DNA from 4 places in the Parageobacillus sp. VR-IP genome. Region 2 is predicted to be linked to each of the others. Evidence: riboswitches for the same ligand, from Rfam matches in the RefSeq annotation. Region 2 holds a riboswitch; each other region holds the start of a gene.
What was found. A riboswitch is a leader RNA that binds a small molecule or an ion and turns the genes downstream of it on or off. The one in region 2 is predicted to bind S-adenosylmethionine.
Positions count from the first base shown of each region.

Region 1: it holds a riboswitch for S-adenosylmethionine, as region 2 does, so the genes downstream of both, HT574_RS16800 (phosphoadenylyl-sulfate reductase) here and HT574_RS01495 (methionine biosynthesis PLP-dependent protein) in region 2, are expected to answer to the same signal.
Region 3: it holds a riboswitch for S-adenosylmethionine, as region 2 does, so the genes downstream of both, HT574_RS05845 (methionine ABC transporter ATP-binding protein) here and HT574_RS01495 (methionine biosynthesis PLP-dependent protein) in region 2, are expected to answer to the same signal.
Region 4: it holds a riboswitch for S-adenosylmethionine, as region 2 does, so the genes downstream of both, HT574_RS07880 (LLM class flavin-dependent oxidoreductase) here and HT574_RS01495 (methionine biosynthesis PLP-dependent protein) in region 2, are expected to answer to the same signal.

Region 1 covers NZ_JABVYQ010000008.1:43,782-45,982, forward strand. Annotated here, with positions in the region: gene HT574_RS16795 (sulfate permease) at 1-574, opposite strand, end outside; gene HT574_RS16800 (phosphoadenylyl-sulfate reductase) at 589-1,296, opposite strand; SAM riboswitch class I at 1,421-1,529, opposite strand; gene HT574_RS16805 (DUF1128 domain-containing protein) at 1,957-2,181, opposite strand.
Region 2 covers NZ_JABVYQ010000001.1:266,894-269,094, forward strand. Annotated here, with positions in the region: gene HT574_RS01490 (alpha/beta hydrolase) at 1-366, opposite strand, end outside; SAM riboswitch class I at 692-804, shown strand; gene HT574_RS01495 (methionine biosynthesis PLP-dependent protein) at 881-1,984, shown strand; gene metC (cystathionine beta-lyase) at 1,991-2,201, shown strand, end outside.
Region 3 covers NZ_JABVYQ010000002.1:66,558-68,758, reverse strand. Annotated here, with positions in the region: gene HT574_RS05850 (SCP2 sterol-binding domain-containing protein) at 164-511, shown strand; SAM riboswitch class I at 991-1,099, shown strand; gene HT574_RS05845 (methionine ABC transporter ATP-binding protein) at 1,196-2,201, shown strand, end outside.
Region 4 covers NZ_JABVYQ010000002.1:486,873-489,073, forward strand. Annotated here, with positions in the region: gene HT574_RS07875 (ATP-grasp domain-containing protein) at 1-104, opposite strand, end outside; gene HT574_RS07880 (LLM class flavin-dependent oxidoreductase) at 106-1,167, opposite strand; SAM riboswitch class I at 1,235-1,338, opposite strand; gene qoxD (cytochrome aa3 quinol oxidase subunit IV) at 1,464-1,763, opposite strand; gene qoxC (cytochrome aa3 quinol oxidase subunit III) at 1,765-2,201, opposite strand, start outside.

The sequences.
Region 1 (2,201 bases), on a different contig from region 2:
CCGCATTGGCAACATTGTTCATTCCAGCTGAAAAAGCTTCAAAAAAGCCGGTCACAATTAAAAGCGTGACGAACGTTTTTCCCCATCTGCCTTGTTCTAATTGTGGATATTTTCGCTTTAGCGATAAAAACCATTTTCCTACGAAAAACGTAAATGCAAAGGCGATGATGGGGATAATGATCCATATGGAAACAATAAACAGCAATTTATGAAAATATACGGTTTGATAGGCAATGCCGACGCCGACAACCGAACCGACCGTAATTTCGCTCGTAGAGAGCGGAATGCCCATGATATTGGCGGCGAATAAGGATATTGTCGCGGCAGTTAAAATGATCACGACAATTTTGATGGTCAAGATGGAAGACGGGATAATCCCGGAACCGATCGTTTTGACGACCTCGCCGCCGCCGAGGCTGCCAAGAAACACTCCTAATCCGCAAAGCACAAGGGCAGTTGATCTCCGCCTGATGGCGCCGGATCCGTACGCCACTCCCATTGCGGCGGCGGCGCCGCTGGCACCGATATTCATCGCAAAGAAAAAGGATACGATAAAAGCAACAACAAGGAGCATATTCGTGTCTCTCCCTATGAGATATGAAGCCCGCATTCCGTTTTTTTGTGACCGACCCAGCGGCCGGAACGCAAGTCGTTCGGATCGAGAGCAGGGGCTGTGCATGGCGCGCAGCCGATGCTTGGATAACCTTGATCATGAAGCACATTGTACGGAAGCTCGTATTTATATACATAGTTCCATACGTCTTTCCATGTCCAATGAATGAGCGGGCAGATTTTGATCGATTGGAATTTGTCATCTTTATTAATGTATTGGACGTGGCTGCGTGTCGGCGATTGTTCGCGGCGCAGGCCGGAAATCCAAGCGGTTACCCCGGTCAATACTTCGCGCAGTGGAATCACCTTCCGCAATTCACAGCATTTATTTGGATGGTGCTTCCATAATTCGTCTCCGAATTGTTTTGCCTGTTCGTCTAAGGATAAGCTCGGCTGTTTCATTACAATGCGGAGGGAAGGATATTTTTCTTTTACCTTTTCGATTGTCTCGTATGTTTCACGAAAATGAAGACCGGTATCGAGAAATACGATTTCCGCATCTGGCTTTACTTGCGAAATTAAATCAATTAACACGATTCCTTCAATGCCGAAGCTGCAGGCATACACAATATTGTTCTCATATTGGCGGTATGCCCAAGCGAGGACATCAAGCGCCCCTTTTGTTTCATTATCGTGAGGAAATGACGGTTTTTCTTCCGTTTCCCACGTTTGATAAGTGAGCATCTTTCTCCCTCCTTTGAAGTCAAAGAAAATAAAGCGGATTAATTGGTTATATTGGAATAGAAAGAGAACGAGCGCTGATAAAAACGCTCTCCCATTTTGGAAGAGCCAGCCGGTCACTGATAGCGCCTTATCTTCCAAAATGGTACCCATTTTGCTGGAATTAGCACCTTGCTTTCGGCCAAGCAGGTTGCCGGAGTTCATCGGGCCAGTCCCTCCCTCACTCTTGATAAGTTTTATGTAATTGTAATTGATTAAAATTTTAACACAATTCACACGGAAGTCAATCCTAGTTTTTCTATGGGAATTTATTTTTTTGTAAAGGGAAAAAGGAACTATTTTTGGGCTATGGGCATCAAGAATCAGCTTTCTTTGTTGATCTGTTTTTCACATGTAAAAACCAAGGTACTTTGCTGTACCTTGGTTGATCCGATCAGTGACGCGTTCTTTTGGGGAATGGTATGTTTTTCTTTTATTTCTTTGCCGAGGATGAGAAAAAGAAAGGATAAAATGCCGATGTGGCCGATAAACATAAGCATCGCAATCATGGAATGAGGGACAAACCGGCAATATCAAATCCGGCATTGGTCAGCGCGATTACCGAAGCGAAAAAGCCGTGATATAAAGCTTCCTGCCACATTGGAAAGAAACGAAAAAGGAATTTCATTTCTTTCGCAAATTTCCCAGCTCTTCGGCAATCGCCTGCATTTCGCTCGGGCTGAACGTCTCTCTTTTCATTACCATGTCATATATTTCTTTCAACTCATCATACCACTCTTCCGAAAAATGGGAAGGTTTAATTGCGTCTAAATTTAATACTTTTAACTTTGCTTTTATTTTTTCTACCATATACTCGACATTTTCTGTTGATTTTTTTGACAAATCCATTTTTTTACTCCCTTCTTTGC
Region 2 (2,201 bases):
CCCTTTCCCGATTTGGTACGTAGGAAACGTTTGATCTAAAAACGGAACGAGCTCATGTGCCAAAAAACGCAAATAACGGCTGTTTTTCTTTCCGCTTGGGTGATATTTCTCGTAGCGGTCTTTAACATCATGATACGGGATTCCGATGACAATGGTGCGATCAATCTCGCCGCTTTCCATCAGTTGTTCGATAACGCTTTTGATTTTCCCGTACATATAATAATCTTTCCCATCCTGTGCGATAAGAAGAGAATACTTATGAAGCGGAGAAAACGTGCTTGGCAAATAAGCAAGCAGCGTTATTTCTTCTTCGAGCTCATTGCTGTAGATCGTATAATCATGCATCGTTCCTTTTGGTGTCGCCATGTTGTGCATCCTCCATAAAAACAACGATTCACTTGTTATTGTAACATATTTTTGCTAAAACATGTTAATAAACGCCGCTAAACTGTGTAAGTTTTTGAAAAAATAAAGCTTTTTTTTGCTATTTTTGTCAAAAAACTGTTTCGGTAAAATAACGAAATATACTGGAATTGGTCCAAACATATGAAAACGGACAGCGCGAAAAACATGATAAGTTTTTCCGATGTTATATAAATAAATAACTCAATTTTAAAAAAATTACTTGCAAAATTATTATGAATGAGTTAAATTTTAAGATAATCAGAAAAATGAATATCGGCAAGATGCTTTCTTATCGAGAGAAGCGGAGGGAACTGGCCCTGTGAAGCTTCAGCAACCAGCCAAGTATTGGCCAGGTGCTAAATCCAGCGAATTGAATTTTTTCAATTCGGCAGATAAGAAGAAGCACTGACATACGTATGGAAAAGTCTTCTTCTTAGAAGACTTTTTTTATTTTATAAAAGAGGGAGAGAGAGAAGTGGAGAAACTGGAGACATTGTTAGCGCAAATCGGAAACCGCAGCGAAACAGTAACGGGGACGGTCAATCCGCCTGTCTACTTTTCGACGGCATACCGTCATGAAGGAATTGGACAGTCGACCGGGTTTGACTACATCCGTACCGGCAATCCGACGCGCAAAATCGTCGAAGAGGCGATCGCCAAGCTCGAGGGAGGCGATCAAGGCTATGCATTCAGTTCGGGCATGGCAGCCATTCAGACAGTTCTCGCTTTATTTGAAAGCGGGGATGAATTTCTCGTTTCTGCCGATTTATATGGAGGTACATATCGCTTATTTGAACGTGGCTGGCGAAAATACGGATTGTCTTTTCATTATGTAGATTTTCGCGACATACGATTAGTAGAGAACATGATCACGGAAAAAACGAAGGCGATTTTTTTGGAAACGCCGACCAATCCGCTCATGCAGGAAGCAGACATTGCCGAAGTGGCAAAACTTGCGAAAAAACACGGACTGCTTCTCATTGTTGACAATACGTTTTACACGCCGGTTCTCCAGCGTCCGATCGAGCAAGGAGCCGATATCGTTATTCACAGTGCGACAAAATATTTAGGAGGACACAACGATGTGTTAGCCGGTCTCGTTGTTGCCAAGGGAGAGGAGCTTTGTCAACGGCTTGCGGAATATCATAACGCAATTGGCGCCGTGCTTTCTCCGTTTGATTCGTGGCTATTGATTCGCGGCATGAAAACGTTGGCGCTACGGATGCGCCAGCATGAAGAAAACGCGAAGCGCATCAGTGAGTTTTTAGCGTCTCACGAAGATATTACCGATGTATTATATCCAGGAAGAGGGGGAATGTTGTCGTTCCGCTTGCGCGAGGAAAAGTGGGTCAACCGCTTTTTACAAAGTTTGCGCTTAATTACGTTCGCTGAAAGTTTAGGAGGTGTGGAAAGCTTTATTACATATCCGGCGACGCAAACGCATGCCGACATTCCGGAGGAAGTCCGCATTGCCAACGGCGTCTGTAACCGGCTGCTGCGCTTTTCCGTCGGCATCGAACATGCCGAAGATTTAATTGCCGATTTAGCGCAAGCGCTGAAAAATATGAAAGAGGTGTAAGAGGATATGGAACAACGTATCTCCTTTCAAACCAAACTGCTTCATAACAAATGGAAAATCGATCGGCAAACAGGGGCAGTAAGCGTGCCGATTCAGCATGCTTCAACGTTCCATCAATTCGATTTTGACACATTTGGCAAATATGATTACAGCCGCTCTGGAAACCCGACGCGCGAGGCGCTCGAAGAAACGATTGCCGAACTGGAAGGCGGCGTGC
Region 3 (2,201 bases), on a different contig from region 2:
TTTGGCGCTCGCGTTGAAAACAGCAGTTGTTTTGCCTCCATTTGACATATTTCTTGGGAAATGACGGGAATTTTGTTCTTTTTCTAAATGATTTGTCGAGCTTTTTCTAAAGGATTCTTTTCGCTCATATGGAAATAAATGAAACAAAGGGGAGGCGGATAAAATGAATATGCGTGAACTAGTCAGCCAACTTGCCGAACGAATGCAAACATTAAATCATCTATTGCCGATTTTACCGGAAGAAGAGCTGTACGTTCGCTTTGAGTGCGAAACGGAAACAGCAGTCGTGGCCATTTCAAAACATCAAATCAGCCCAAAAGCGGAAGTAGACGAGCGGCGGGTATTAACGGTGCGCGGGTCAAAAGAAGCATTGGAATCGCTATTAAGCGGAAGGATGAAATTGCAGCAGCAAATTCGTCTGAAAGAAGTGTGTATTTCCGGAAGTTTCCGGCATATGTTATTGTTGGAGTCATTGCTTCACTTAGCCAAGCCATATCGATATGTTTGTTAAATAATGTTTCACATAATTTCCTATGCAAAAAATTCGTAGGCGCAGAAAATAGTGCTGCCATTCAGAAAAAACTTTGATTACAAAAGGCGGAGAGGGTGCCCGGTGCAATCCTGCAATCGATTTTCCTAACACGGTGCTAATTCCAGGAACCTAGACAGCTCGAAAAGATCAAAAACATGTCCCCCTTCTCTCCCTGACAAGAGAGAGTTTTTATTACAAATCAAGGGGGGAACAGAGGATTTGGTCGTCTGTTGGGATTGGAAAACATCAATGAATGAATTGAGGATTTAGAGCAGACCATTGCCGCTGCGACGTGGATTACTTTGAATATTTCCGTTTCATCATAAAAGTAAGATTGCTGAAAAATATGGGAGAAAAATTTTTTTGTTGACATGATTCGACATAAGATGATACAATCACATTCGTAAATTAATTTGTAATTAATTGAAGATTTGTAATTGAATAATATGATTGTTGCGCTCTTATCAAGAGAGGTGGAGGGATGTGCCCAATGAAGCCCGGCAACCGTCAGCACATGTGCTGAAATGGTGCCAATTCACACAAAGCGTCTGCTTTGGGAGATAAGAGACGGAATGGTAATGATTACCTTTCTGTTCTCTTCGAGCAGAAAGGTTTTCTTTTTGGAACGGCTGCTCTGCTAGATGAAGGAAGGTGAAAATGTGCATGATTACATTGGAAAATGTGACGAAAATATATGAAGCGGCAAACGGATCGGTCACTGCAGTCGATCATGTTTCTTTACAAATTAAAGAAGGGGAAATTTTTGGAATTATCGGATATAGCGGCGCGGGGAAAAGCTCGCTCATCCGTCTTCTTAACGGATTGGAAAAACCGACAAGCGGCAAAGTCATTGTTGCCGGACGGGATATGGCTAATATTAAAGGAAAAGAATTGCGAAAGGCTCGCCAGGAAATCGGGATGATTTTCCAGCATTTTAATTTGCTATGGTCAAGAACTGTTCATGAAAATATTGCCTTTCCGTTAGAAATTGCTGGTATCCCGAAGGAAAAGCGGAAAAAGCGGGTCGATGAGCTAATTCAGCTTGTCGGGCTGCAAGGAAGAGAACATGCTTACCCGTCACAGCTGAGCGGCGGGCAAAAGCAGCGCGTTGGCATCGCGCGTGCGTTAGCAAACAATCCAAAAGTGTTATTGTGCGATGAGGCTACATCCGCGCTAGACCCGCAGACAACTGATTCCATTTTGGAACTTTTGGTGGATATTAATAAACGTTTAGGATTGACGATCGTATTAATTACCCATGAAATGCACGTGATTCGCAAAATTTGCGATCGCGTCGCAGTGATGGAGAACGGAAAAATTGTCGAGCAAGGCGAAGTGCTGCAAGTGTTCCGGCAGCCAAAACAAGAGATTACGAAACGATTTGTGCGGCAAGTTGTTGAACCGGAGGAAACAAAAGAAACGATTACCCATCTGCTTGATAAATATCCGAACGGAACGGTTATCCAATTGACGTTCGTCGGGGAGGCTGCGGAACAGCCGCTGATTGCCAATGTTGTGCGCCAGTTTCAAGTGGATGCAAATATTTTACAAGGGAAAATTTCACAAACTCATCAAGGCGCCTACGGTGTGCTGTTTGTTCATATAGATGGGGAAAAAGAGGAAGTGGCCCGCGCGATCGATTATATTCGCCAGCAGCAAGTGGCGGTGG
Region 4 (2,201 bases), on a different contig from region 2:
TTGTCTAAAAACCATTCTTCATAAGGCAGACCAAGTTCGTCCAACCGCCGCGTTAAATGCACAGTCCATTCGCTATTTTCATGAATAATGTAAATTTTGCTCATCTTACTTTTCCCCTTTCGCCACAAACCGATTCCGGCGTTCCTCGACAAGCGGCATCACTTGTTTGGCAAACCGCTCCATTTCCTCTAGCTGAGGTGAAAACTGCAATATCAATAAATCGACCCCTGCATTTTCATATGCCAAAATGCGGTCAGCGATTTGTTTCGGTGTACCAATTAGATTTGGACGCAATCCCCTGTTCGATACAGAATAGTCTTGCAATTTCAATTGCAGTTCAAGCTGGGATTTGCTGACGAAATCATGATATCCTGCATAGCCGCTCGATAATTTAACGTCGGTAATGCGCTTTAATTCCGCCTGCGCCTCCTCCTCGCTGTCGCGGCAAATGACAAACGCCGCCATGCCAAACGAGCGAAACGGCTCTTTTCCTGCCTGTTCGCGGCGTTGTTTCATGTCGGCAACTTTGCGGGCGATTTCTTCTACTGTTCCGCCATGCATCACATATGCATCGCAATGCTCGACAATCGCTTGTTTTCCCCGTTCGCTCTCGCCGCCGGCGTATAAAATCGGATACGGCTTTTGCACCGGTTTCGGCGCTAAATGGGCTCCTTTTACTTCATAAAATTTTCCCCGGAAATGAAATACATCGTTCGTCCACATTCCTTTTAACACTTGAACGAATTCTTCCGTGCGATCATAGCGCTCATCATGTTCGGTAAAAATGCCGCCATATTGACGCGCTTCTTCCTCCCACCATGCCGATACAACGTTCAGTGTAAAGCGGCCGTTGCTAATGTGGTCAATATTGGCCGCCATTTTCGCCGTAACGGCCGGATTATGAAAACCGGGACGGACTGCCGTCATAATTTCCAATTTTTCTGTCACCGCCGCCAGTGCCGCCGCCGTCGACCATGCTTCCAGCGAATCCCTCTCCGGCCCTTTTATATCATTTAAATACAGCTCCGCGACTAATGTTGTGCTATATCCCCATTGCTCTCCTTTTTGCGCCACCGTTTTCGCATATTCAAACGTCGCCGGCATGTTTTCATCCTCAACGTTGCGCAGCCAGCCTCCGAAAATCGGCAGCCAAAATCCATATCTCATCTTTCTCCTCTCCTCCCCTAATAATAAAAATAAAAAACTTCTTCGATAAGAAGAAGTGGTGCGCTTCATCTTATCTTCCAGAACCAGCCTGCGCGAATCAGCGCTTTTCTGACCAATATCAGCGGCTGCCGGGCTTCATTGGGCCATTCCCTCTGCCGCTCTTGATACTATTTATTTTATTTTCTCCTTCTTTTCTTATCTGTTTTATCAGATTTATTTTATCCTACCATAATGTCATTTACAGCGTCAATATAAAAAACCCCGGCTCTTTCGCAGGGAAAGAGCCAGGGGTTTTATTACAGCACAAATGACATCGTCCAAACCGAACCAGCGACAACGACCACCGCGATAAAAAAGCTATATGCCATATTGATCGTTTGAATTTTGCCGCTGTCGCTTTCCGTCATATGCATAAACATAAATAGCTGCAAGCTTGCCTGAATGATAGCAAAAATGATGATGACGCCAATAATCGCTTTCGCCGTTAATCCCGAAGATAGCGCGACCCAAAGCGCAGCGAACGTCAGCACAAGCGAAAGAACAAAACCGACGACATGTTTCCAAGGAAATGATTCATGGTGATTGTTTGCACCCATCCTAGATCACCATCCCGGTCAAATAAACTAATGTAAAGATAAAAATCCATACAACGTCAAGAAAATGCCAATACAAGCTGACGATAAACACTTTTCTTGCCGTCCGCGGCGTAAATCCGCGCTGGAGCAGCTGAATGATAATTAAAATCATCCAGCCAATTCCAAGGCTGACGTGCGCCCCGTGCGTTCCGACAAGCACGAAAAAGCTAGAGAGAAACGCACTTGTTTGCATCGTCGCTCCTTCATGGACGTAATGAATAAATTCGCGAATTTCAAAGGTAATAAACCCTGCACCTAAAAGGAGCGTCACCAACAGCCATGTTAATAAACCGCTAAGGCGATTGCGGCGCATTTCAAAAATAGCCAGGCCGCACGTAAAACTGCTGGTTAATAGAAGCAACGTTTCAATTAAAACATCTTTTACCTCAAATAAGTCTT